3 linked regions of the Telluria mixta genome follow. Each later gene encodes a partner of the first gene's protein in a complex. Links are inferred from orthologs where the notes say so. Each region holds a gene or a part of one and is shown in the gene's direction. Other genes may lie near its edges.

Region 1 (3,643 bases):
CAGCGCAAAGGCTTCGACGACTTCAAGCATTACTATCACTCGCTGGACATGCTGCTCATCGACGATATTCAATTCTTCGGTGGCAAGAGCCGCACGCAGGAAGAATTCTTCTATGCGTTCGAGGCACTGATCGCAGCGAAAAAGCAGATCATCATCACGTCGGATACCTATCCGAAAGAGATCACCGGCATGGACGACCGCCTGATCTCGCGCTTCGACTCGGGCCTGACGGTCGCGATCGAACCGCCGGAACTGGAAATGCGCGTGGCGATCCTGATGAAGAAGGCGGAATCGGAAGGCGTGATGCTGAACGACGACGTCGCCTTCTTCGTCGCGAAACACCTGCGCTCGAACGTGCGTGAACTGGAAGGCGCGTTGAGGAAAATCCTCGCGTACTCGCGCTTCCACGGCAAGGACATCACGATCGACGTCGTGAAGGAAGCACTGAAAGACCTGCTGTCCGTGCAGAACCGCCAGATCTCCGTGGAAAACATCCAGAAGACCGTGGCCGATTTCTTCAACATCAAGGTCGCAGACATGTATTCGAAACGCCGCCCGGCCAACATCGCGCGTCCGCGCCAGATCGCGATGTACCTGGCGAAAGAGCTGACGCAGAAGAGTCTGCCGGAAATCGGCGAACTGTTCGGCGGCCGCGACCATACGACGGTGCTGCACGCAGTCCGCAAGATCGCCCAGGACCGCACCAAGAACGCCGAGTGCAACCACGAATTGCACGTGCTGGAACAGACCCTGAAAGGCTGATGCGTGAACGCGGGGGAAAAGGCTGTGCCCCCGATGATTTCTGGCAAAATATTGCACGAACAACATTTTTACCCATAACCGAGGATATTTATGCAACTGGTCAAATCCACCCGAGACACGCTTCTCCGGCCACTGCAGATCGTGAGTGGTATTGTCGAGCGTCGGCACACCATGCCGATTCTGGCCAATATCCTCATCCGCAAGAATGGCGAGAGCGTCTCGTTCCTGTCGACCGACACCGAGGTGCAGATCACGACCCTGGCCAACATCGGTTCGGGCCCTGAAGAGACCGGCACGACTGTCGCGGCGCGCAAGCTGCTCGACATCCTGCGCGCCCTGCCGGAATCGGGCGACGTCACGATGACCCTGCTGAACAAGCGCCTGACCGTCCAGAGCGGCAAGTCGCGCTTCGCACTGCAGACGCTGGCGGCCGAGGAATTCCCGACCGTGTCCGTGGCCGACACCTACAACGCGACCGTCACGCTGCCGCAGAAAACGCTGAAGCACCTGTTCAACATGGTGCACTTCGCGATGGCCCAGCAAGACATCCGCTACTACCTGAACGGCCTGCTGCTGGTGCTGGACGGTAACAACGTGATCGCCGTCGCCACCGACGGCCACCGCCTGGCATTCTCCCAGGTGACGGCGGAACAAACGTTCGAACGCCAGGAAGTCATCATCCCGCGCAAGACCATCCTGGAACTGCAGCGCCTGCTGGAAGAAAGCGACGACGAAGTCCGCCTGGACATCGCCGCCTCGCAGGTCAAGCTGACGTTCGCCGACATCGAGCTCGTCTCGAAGCTGGTCGAAGGCAAGTTCCCGGATTACACCCGCGTGATCCCGAAGGGCTACAAGAACGACTTCACGATCAGCCGCGACGAACTGCTGCGCTCGCTGCAGCGCGCCGCGATCATGACGAGCGACAAGTTCAAGGGCGTGCGCTGCATGATCGCCCCGGGCTCGATGAAGATCAGCTCGACCAACGCCGACCAGGAGGAAGCGGTGGAAGAACTGGAAATCGACTACGGCGGCGACACGATCGACATCGGTTTCAACGTCACGTACCTGCTGGACGTGCTGAACAACCTGAAGTGCGACCAGGTGAATATCTCGCTGGGCGATTCGAATTCGTCGGCGCTGATGTCGATTCCGGAAAATGGCGACTTCAAGTATGTCGTCATGCCGATGCGTATTTAATTAGGGCGAAACGTCCATATATTCGTCCTGTATGCGGGGATTCAAGCAGTAATTGGGTCCCTGCCTGCGCAGGGAGTCGGTTCCGGCAGTGCCGGAAACGACGGTCTTGAGGCCGCGTACCTCGGCTCCGTCGTTCCCGCGAAGGCGGGAACCCAAGTTCGCTCCCCGTATTGATTGACGATCTAGACAGCAGGCCACCGGCCCGCCGTCTGATTCACACGTTATTTGAGAAAGCAGTCATGTCCGAGAACACTCAAGCAGTTTTGGAATCCTCCCCTGCCAAGGCGGAAGAGTACGGCGCCTCGTCGATCCAGATCCTGGAAGGCCTGGAAGCGGTACGCAAGCGTCCGGGCATGTACATCGGCGACACGTCGGACGGCACCGGCCTGCATCACCTGGTGTTCGAGGTGCTCGATAACTCGATCGACGAGGCCCTGGCTGGCTACTGCACCGAAATCCACGTCACGATCCATTCCGACAATTCGGTCTCGATCACCGACAACGGCCGCGGCATCCCGACCGGCATCAAGATGGACGACAAGCACGAGCCGAAACGCTCGGCGACCGAGATCGCCCTGACGGAACTGCACGCCGGCGGCAAATTCAACCAGAACGCCTATAAAGTGTCGGGCGGCCTGCACGGCGTCGGCGTCTCGTGCGTGAACGCGCTGTCGAAGCTGCTGCGCGTGACCGTCCGCCAGAACGGCAAAGTGCACCAGATGGAATTCGAGCGCGGCGTTCCGCTGAACCGCGAAATCGAAATCCGCGACGGCTTCGAAGTCTCGCCGATCAAGGTCATCGGCGAAACCGACAAGCGCGGCACGGAAGTCCATTTCTGGGCCGACGAGGAAATCTTCTCGCACGTCGAGTTCCATTACGAGATCCTGAGCAAGCGTATCCGCGAACTCTCGTTCCTGAACAACGGCGTCAACATCAAGCTGAGCGACCAGCGCACCGGCAAGGAAGAAATCTTCGCCTTCGAAGGTGGCACCCGCGGCTTCGTGGAGTACATCAACAAGGCCAAGACCGTCCTGCACCCGACCGTGTTCCAGGCGACGGGCGAGCGCGTGTCGGAAAACGGCACCAACGTCTCGGTCGACGTGTCGATGCAGTGGAACGACGCGTACAACGAGCAAGTGCTCTGCTTCACGAACAACATCCCGCAGCGCGACGGCGGCACCCACCTGACCGGCCTGCGCGCGGCAATGACGCGCGTGATCAACAAATACATCGACGAGAACGACTTCGCCAAGAAGGCCAAGGTCGAAATCTCGGGCGACGACATGCGCGAAGGTCTCACCTGCGTGCTGTCGGTGAAAGTGCCTGAGCCGAAGTTCTCGTCGCAAACGAAAGACAAGCTCGTGTCGTCGGAAGTGCGCGGCCCGGTCGAAGAGATCGTGGCGAAGACGCTCACCGACTTCCTGATGGAAAAGCCGAACGACGCCAAGATCATCTGCGGCAAGATCGTGGAAGCGGCGCGTGCGCGCGAAGCAGCCCGCAAGGCCCGCGACCTCACCCGCCGCAAGGGTGTGATGGACGGCCTGGGCCTGTCGTCGAAGCTGGCCGACTGCCAGGAACGCGACCCGGCGCTGGCCGAGCTGTACATCGTCGAGGGTGACTCCGCAGGCGGTTCCGCCAAGCAGGGTCGCGACCGTAAGTTCCAGGCCATCCTGCCGCTGCGCGG
Region 2 (3,666 bases), 5.0 Mb from region 1 along the record:
GCCTGACATGGTTCTTGGCGTCGCTGGCGTAGCGCTTGTCGCCACCAGAGGCCTTGATGGTCAGCTGGGCCGGCTTGTCGAACTTGAAGATCACCGACTTCATCGTGGGCACGAACAGGCTCAGCGCGCCGGCCACCTTGCCGATCGCGGCATTGGTCTGGGGAATGGCGCCCATCACGCTTGCGTAGCGCCACTGTGTCGTCTCGGGCAGAACTGCGCCGAGGTCGAAGCCCATGCGCATCTTTTCGCCCTTGGGCAGGCTCGTCCAGATCTGCGCGTCGTGTGCCATCCACTGCGGATTCAGCGCCATGCGAGCGCGACCGCCGGCATCGAGCGGCAGCGGCGTGCGGCTGGCGCCATCGACGACGACGAGGCCCGCATCCAGCGGCGAGATCGCCTTGTTCACCGGCACCAGCTTCGCGTACAGGATGACCTTGTCGCGTTCGGCTTGGGGCAGGGCGTCGAACTTGTCGAGCTTGATGACGTCGACCAGCTTGCGGTACGGGAGCCATTCGCGTTCGGCGGCATGGCCCGGCAGCGCGAGCAGCAGGGAAGTGAACAGGGAAGTGGTAAGCAGCGGGATGCGCAACGAGTTTTTCATTTTTCCTAATTGAAAGAAAAATATCAGTGTAGGGGAATTCCCGATGAGCGTCTAATGTTGCCGCGCCTCGCCCGGTCTACGGTAAAATCTCGGTATGTCCTATCAAGTCCTCGCCCGCAAATACCGTCCCCGGAACTTCGAAACGCTGGTTGGCCAGGAGCACGTCGTCCGTGCGCTGACCCATGCCTTGCGTACCGGACGGCTGCACCACGCCTATCTGTTCACCGGCACGCGCGGGGTGGGCAAGACCACGCTGTCGCGCATCCTGGCCAAGTCGCTCAACTGCGTCGGGCCGGACGGCAACGGATCGATCACGGCCGAGCCGTGCGGCCAGTGCGAGCCGTGCCGCGCGATCGACGCCGGCCGCTTCGTCGACTACGTCGAGATGGACGCCGCGTCGAACCGCGGTGTCGACGAGATGGCCCAGCTGCTGGAGCAGGCGGTCTACGCGCCGAGCAATGCGCGCTTCAAGGTCTATATGATCGACGAGGTGCACATGCTCACGAACCACGCCTTCAACGCGATGCTGAAGACGCTGGAAGAACCGCCCGAGCACGTGAAATTCATCCTCGCGACGACGGACCCGCAAAAGATTCCCGTGACCGTGCTGTCGCGCTGCCTGCAGTTCAACCTGAAGCAGATGCCGCCTGGCCACATCGTGGGCCACCTGGAAAACATCCTCGGCCAGGAAGGCGTGACGTTCGAGCAGCCCGCCCTGCGCCTGCTCGCGCAGGGCGCGCACGGTTCGATGCGCGACGCGCTGTCGCTGACCGACCAGGCCATCGCCTATGCGGCCGGCGCCGTCACGCTCGACGCCGTGCAGGGCATGCTGGGTGCGCTCGACCAGTCCTATCTGGTCCGCCTGCTCGACGCGCTCGCGAACCAGGACGGCGCCGACCTGATGGCCGTCGCCGATGAAATGGCCAGCCGCAGCCTGTCGTACAACGGCGCGCTGCAGGACCTCGGCACCCTGCTGCACCGGATCGCGCTGGCGCAGACCGTGCCGGCCGCGCTGCCGGACGACCTGCCGGAACTGGTCGACATCCAGCGTCTCGCCACGCAATTCGATCCGCAGGAAGTGCAGCTGTATTACCAGATCGCCGTGATCGGCCGCAACGAGATCGGCCTCGCGCCGGACGAGTACGCGGGCTTCACGATGACCCTGCTGCGCATGCTGGCGTTCCGCCCGGGACAGGGCGGCGCCGAGCAGGCGGCGTCGCCCGCACCGGCCGCGCTGGCGCGCACGATGCCGCAGGCGGCACCGGCGCGTCCCGCGGCAGCGGCAGCCTCCGCTGCGCCGGCCGCCGCGGCGCGTCCGGCCGGCCCGGCTGCTTCCGCGGCACCCGCGCCCGCGCCGGCGGCAGCGCCGTCCGCACAAGGCGCCGGCCGCGCCATGACGTCGGCCCGTGCGGCCCTCGATGCCGCGCTGGAAGCGGCGCGCGCCGGTTCCCGCATGGGAGGCGTGCCACGGCGTCCGGCACCGGCTGCGGAACCGCCGGCTGCCGCCGCGCCTGCTCCGGCCGCTGCGCCTTCCGCGCCCGCCGCGCCGGCCCCGTGGGACCAGGGCGCGCCGAACGGCGCCGCCGCTGCCGCCGCACGGACGCAGCCCCAGTCCGCCGCCCAGCCGCAGCCGGCGATGATGCGCCAGCCCGCGCAGGGACAGGCCGAACAGGCAGTCGCCGACGACGAGCCGCCGGCCTGGGTCACCGAGTTTTCCGACGACAGTGCCTTGGCGATGGAAGCCCCGGCGGTGCAGGCGCCTCCGGTGCCGGCCCGTGCCGCGGCACCTTCCGCGCCGCCGTACGCCTACGTCATCACGCCCGTGCCGGCCATCGACTGGGACGGCAACTGGCCGGCGCTCGCGGCCTCGCTGCCGCTGCGCGGCGTGGCCCAGCAGCTGGCCTTCCAGACCGAGCTGATCGAGTGCGTGGCGGATGGCGCCGCCGCGACGTTCCGTCTGCGCGTCCCGGTCGACACGCTGCGCGCCAGCGGTAACAGCGAAAAGCTGTGCGCTGCCCTGCAGGAATGCTTCCCGGCCGTGCGCGTGAACGTCGAGACCGAGATCGCGCCGACCTGGTACACGGCCAGCGCCGAGGCCAAGGCGCGGCGCGAGCGCCTGCAGCGCGAAGCCGAGGCCACCGTCGATGCCGATCCGTTCGTGCAAAACATGGTGAGCACGTTCGACGCGTTCGTCGTGCCCGGTTCCATGCGGCCGATCGCGTCCTGAGCCGGCCCCGCGCCGGCGCCGGTATAAACTGTATAAACGATTTACCCATCCGACTTTTTTGGAGAACACATCATGATGAAAAACCAGCTCGCAGGCCTGATGAAGCAGGCGCAGGCCATGCAGGACAACATGAAGAAGGCGCAGGAGCAGCTGGCTCTGATCGAAGTCGAAGGGCAGTCGGGTGCCGGCCTCGTGAAGGTCGTCATGACGTGCAAGAACGACGTCAAGCGCGTGTCGATCGACCCGTCGCTGCTGGGCGACGACCGCGACATGCTGGAAGACCTGGTCGCCGCCGCGTTCAACGACGCCGTGCGCAAGGCCGAAACCACCGCCCAGGAAAAGATGAGCGGCCTGACCGCCGGCCTGCCGCTGCCGCCGGGCTTCAAGATGCCGTTCTGATGCTCATTTTATGTTCATCGTTACACTCACCTACACGGCGCCGCTCGAGCGCATCGATGCCTACCTCCCGGCGCACCGCGCCTGGCTGCAAGAGCACACTGCGCGCGGGCTGTTCCTGATGGCGGGCCGCAAGGAGCCGCGCGACGGCGGCATCCTCATCGCCCATGCGGCCGACCGCGCCGAGCTCGACGCTGCGCTGCGCGACGATCCGTTCGCGCAGGCCGGCCTGGCGACCTACGCCGTCACCGAGTTCGTTCCCACCATGACCGCCGAGGCATTGTCCGCCTGGCGCGCACAGTAAGCACTGGCGGAGGCGAGTCCATTATGTCCAAATCGCTCGACTTCCTTACCGAGGCCTTGCGCCGCCTGCCGGGCGTCGGGCCGAAGTCGGCGCAGCGCATGGCCTTCCACCTGCTGCAGCATGACCGCGAAGGTGCGG
Region 3 (3,542 bases), 200 kb from region 1 along the record:
TTTCCTGCGCCGCGTCTGGGCATTCGCTTATGCCCAGCGCGAGCGCGTGGCCGCCGCACTGGCCGGCCAGCAGGCAGGGACGCTCGACGAATCGCAGAAGACGCTGCGCCGCGAAGTGCACAAGGTGCTGCAGCAGGCCGACTACGACTTCAAGCGCATCCAGTACAACACGGTCGTCTCGGCCTGCATGAAGATGCTCAATACCTTGGAGTCGGCGAAGCTGGCGGAAGGCGCTGCAAGCGACGCCGTGATCACGGAAGGCCTGTCGATCTTCCTGCGCATGCTGAACCCGGTCGCGCCGCACATCACGCACGCGCTGTGGCAGGAACTCGGCTACGCCGGCAAGTACGGCGACATCCTGAACGTGGCCTGGCCGGAAGTGGATCCGGCCGCGCTGGAACAGGCCGAGGTCGAGCTGATGATCCAGGTGAACGGCAAGCTGCGCGGTTCGGTGAAGGTGCCGAAGGAAGCCGACAAGGCCGCCATCGAAGCCGCCGCGCTGGCGTCGGAAGCGGCGCAGAAGTTCGTCGAAGGCACGCCGAAGAAGGTCATCGTCGTCCCCGGCAAACTGATCAACATCGTGGTGTAAGCCATGCGCGCCCTGACCCGGAAGTTGGCGGTGCGCGCGGTCGCGGCCCTGCTGGTGGCAAGTGTCACCACAGGCTGCGGCTTCCAGCTGCGCGGTTCGAACGGCAGCTACACGATGCCGTTCCACAGCATCTATCTCGGCTTCCCGGACACGTCCGCGCTGGGCACGGAACTCAAGCGCAACCTGCGCGCGTCCGACCAGGTGGTCATCGCCGACAAGGCGACGGATGCCGAGGCGCAGTTCGTGCTGCTGGGCGAGTCGCGCAACAAGTCCATCCTGTCGCTGAACAGCCTGGGCCGCGTGCGCGAATACCTGCTGACGTACACGATGTCGTTCACCGTGCGCGACGCGAAGGGCGCGGAACTGGTGCCGCCCACGCAGATCTCGCTGCGCCGGAACATGGCGTTCGACGAGACCCAGGTGCTGGCCAAGGAATCGGAAGAAGCGCTGCTGTACCGCGACATGCAGGCGGACCTCGTGCAGCAGATCATCCGCCGCCTCGCGTCGATCAAACCAGCGACTTAACTAAAAAGGAACACCATGCAGTTGCGGCCTGAGGCGCTCGACGGGCACCTCGCCAAGGGGCTCGCGCCCCTGTACGTGATCACGAGCGACGAGCACCTGCTCGCGCTGGAAGCGGCGGACAAGATCCGCCGTGCCGCGCGCGCGCAAGGGTATTCCGAGCGCGACGTGCTCACGGTCGAGCGCAACTTCAAATGGGGCGAGCTGCTGGCCGCCAACCAGGCCATGTCGCTGTTCGGCGACAAGAAGCTGATCGAGCTGCGCATCCCCGGCGGCAAGCCGGGCAAGGACGGCAGCGCGGCCCTGCAGAACTATGCGAAAGACCTGAATCCCGACAACCTCACCCTGGTCACCCTGCCGAAGCTGGACTGGCAGACGGCCAAGGCGTCGTGGGTGGCGGCGCTGCAGCAGGCGGCGGTCTACGTCGAGATTCCGAACGTGGAACGGGCGCAGCTGCCGGGCTGGATCGGCATGCGCTTATCAAGCCAGAACCAGAGCGCGGACCGCCAGAGCCTGGACTTCATCGCCGACCGCGTCGAGGGCAACCTGCTGGCGGCGCACCAGGAAATCCAGAAGCTCGGCCTGCTGTACGAGCCGGGCAAGCTCACATACGAGCAGGTGCATGACGCCGTGCTGAACGTGGCGCGCTACGACGTCTTCAAATTGTCGGAAGCGATGCTGGCCGGCGACCCGGCCCGCCTCGTGCGCATGCTGGAAGGGCTGAAAGGCGAGGGCGAGGCGTTGCCGCTGGTTTTATGGGCCGTCTCCGAAGAAATCCGCACGCTGCTAAAATTAAAGGCAGGGATGGCGCAGGGACGCCCGCTGGGGGCCCTGCTGAAGGAATATCGCATCTGGGGCCCGCGCGAGCGCATGATGGAACCGGCGCTGCGCAGGATTTCGCTGCCGACCCTGGAAACGGCGCTGCAGCAGGCGGCGCAGGTCGACAAGATGGTCAAGGGCCTGCGCGCGAAGCAGTTCGCGGGCGATGCGTGGGATGCGATGCTGCAGCTGGCGTTGAAAGTCGCATCGACATAACGAATTCACTGGAAGAAGCACGATGGACATCACCGAGTACATGCAAACAATCGGCCGCCAGGCGCGCGCGGCCTCGCGCGGCATGGCGCGCGCAGACAGCGCCACCCGCAACCAGGCCTTGCTCCTGATCGCCGCCGCCATCGAGCGCGACGCCGACCAGCTGCGCGCCGCCAACGCGCGCGACATGGAAGCGGCGGCCGCCGCCGGCCTGGAACCGGCGCTGCTGGACCGCCTCGCGCTGTCCGACAAGGCGATCGCCACGATGGTCGACGGCCTGCGCCAGATCGTCGCGCTGCCCGATCCGATCGGCGAAATCACCGACCTGAAATTCCGCCCGACGGGCATCCAGGTGGGCCGCATGCGCGTACCGCTGGGCGTGATCGGCATCATCTACGAAGCGCGCCCGAACGTGACCGTCGACGCGGCCGGCCTGTGTATCAAGAGCGGCAATGCCGCCATCCTGCGCGGCGGCTCGGAAGCCATCCACTGCAACCGCGCGCTGGCCGCGCTGGTGGCCGAAGGCCTGCGCGGCGCCGGCCTGCCGGAGCACGGCGTGCAGGTCGTCGAGACGACGGACCGCGCCGCCGTCGGCGCCCTGATCACGATGCCGGAATTCGTGGACGTGATTGTCCCGCGCGGCGGCAAGGGCCTGATCGCGCGCCTGATGAAGGAAGCCACCGTCCCGATGATCAAGCACCTGGACGGCATCTGCCACGTCTACATCGACGCGAAAGCGGACATCGCCAAGGCGCTGCCGATCGCGATGAACGCGAAAACGCACCGCTACGGCACGTGCAACACGATGGAGACGCTGCTCGTCGCCCGCGCCATCGCGCCGACCGTGCTGCCGCAACTGGCCGAGCTGTACGCGACGAAGGAAGTGGAACTGCGCGCGGATCCGGAAGCGCTGGCGATCCTGCAGGGCTATCCGCATTTGACGCCCGCGACGGAAGAGGACTGGAGCACGGAATACCTGGCGCCGATCCTCGCCGTGAAGATCGTGGACGGCATCGACGCGGCCATCGAGCATATCAACACGTATTCGTCGAAGCACACCGACGCCATCGTTACCGAGGATTACACGGACGCGATGCGCTTCCTGCGCGAGGTGGATTCGGCCTCGGTGATGATCAACGCGTCGACGCGCTTCGCCGACGGCTTCGAATATGGCCTGGGTGCGGAGATCGGCATCTCGAACGACAAGCTGCATGCGCGCGGGCCGGTTGGGCTGGAAGGCCTGACGTCGCTGAAATACGTGGTCTTTGGCCACGGCGAAGTGCGCAAATAAATTCGGGGTCAGAGCACATTTTTCGGAAAATTCGGGGTCAGAGCACATTTGAGGACAATTGTTCCTACGTGCCTCTAATTGCGGCAGCCTGCATCCGCGAGGCGGGGC

The links. The genes of interacting proteins can lie anywhere in the genome.
Region 2: the proteins of dnaN (region 1) and P0M04_RS32410 are in contact, whole or in part, in a cryo-EM structure (PDB 8GIZ), measured with the Escherichia coli proteins. The link is inferred for Telluria mixta from one-to-one orthologs.
Region 3: the proteins of dnaN (region 1) and holA are in contact, whole or in part, in a cryo-EM structure (PDB 8GIZ), measured with the Escherichia coli proteins. The link is inferred for Telluria mixta from one-to-one orthologs.

The regions. Positions count from the first base shown.
Region 1 is NZ_CP119520.1:2,343,061-2,346,703, reverse strand. What follows is about bases 1-2,905. They hold dnaN (DNA polymerase III subunit beta), read left to right. Parts: upstream 1-852; coding sequence 853-1,959; downstream 1,960-2,905. Other genes in these bases: gyrB (DNA topoisomerase (ATP-hydrolyzing) subunit B), read left to right, coding at 2,199-2,905; dnaA (chromosomal replication initiator protein DnaA), read left to right, coding at 1-762. In the rest of the region: more of gyrB, read left to right, coding at 2,906-3,643. UniProt on the Escherichia coli protein: Confers DNA tethering and processivity to DNA polymerases and other proteins. Acts as a clamp, forming a ring around DNA (a reaction catalyzed by the clamp-loading complex) which diffuses in an ATP-independent manner freely and bidirectionally along dsDNA.
Region 2 is NZ_CP119520.1:7,358,999-7,362,664, reverse strand. Bases 334-3,261 are described here. They hold P0M04_RS32410 (DNA polymerase III subunit gamma/tau), read left to right. Parts: upstream 334-695; coding sequence 696-2,828; downstream 2,829-3,261. Other genes in these bases: P0M04_RS32400 (YciI family protein), read left to right, coding at 3,238-3,261; P0M04_RS32405 (YbaB/EbfC family nucleoid-associated protein), read left to right, coding at 2,901-3,227; P0M04_RS32415 (hypothetical protein), read right to left, coding at 334-601. In the rest of the region: more of P0M04_RS32415, read right to left, coding at 1-333; more of P0M04_RS32400, read left to right, coding at 3,262-3,528; recombination mediator RecR, read left to right, coding at 3,552-3,666. UniProt on the Escherichia coli protein: Part of the beta sliding clamp loading complex, which hydrolyzes ATP to load the beta clamp onto primed DNA to form the DNA replication pre-initiation complex.
Region 3 is NZ_CP119520.1:2,539,501-2,543,042, forward strand. What follows is about bases 334-3,137. They hold holA (DNA polymerase III subunit delta), read left to right. Parts: upstream 334-1,129; coding sequence 1,130-2,146; downstream 2,147-3,137. Other genes in these bases: leuS (leucine--tRNA ligase), read left to right, coding at 334-589; P0M04_RS11310 (LPS-assembly lipoprotein LptE), read left to right, coding at 593-1,114; P0M04_RS11320 (glutamate-5-semialdehyde dehydrogenase), read left to right, coding at 2,169-3,137. Also shown: more of leuS, read left to right, coding at 1-333; more of P0M04_RS11320, read left to right, coding at 3,138-3,434. UniProt on the Escherichia coli protein: Part of the beta sliding clamp loading complex, which hydrolyzes ATP to load the beta clamp onto primed DNA to form the DNA replication pre-initiation complex.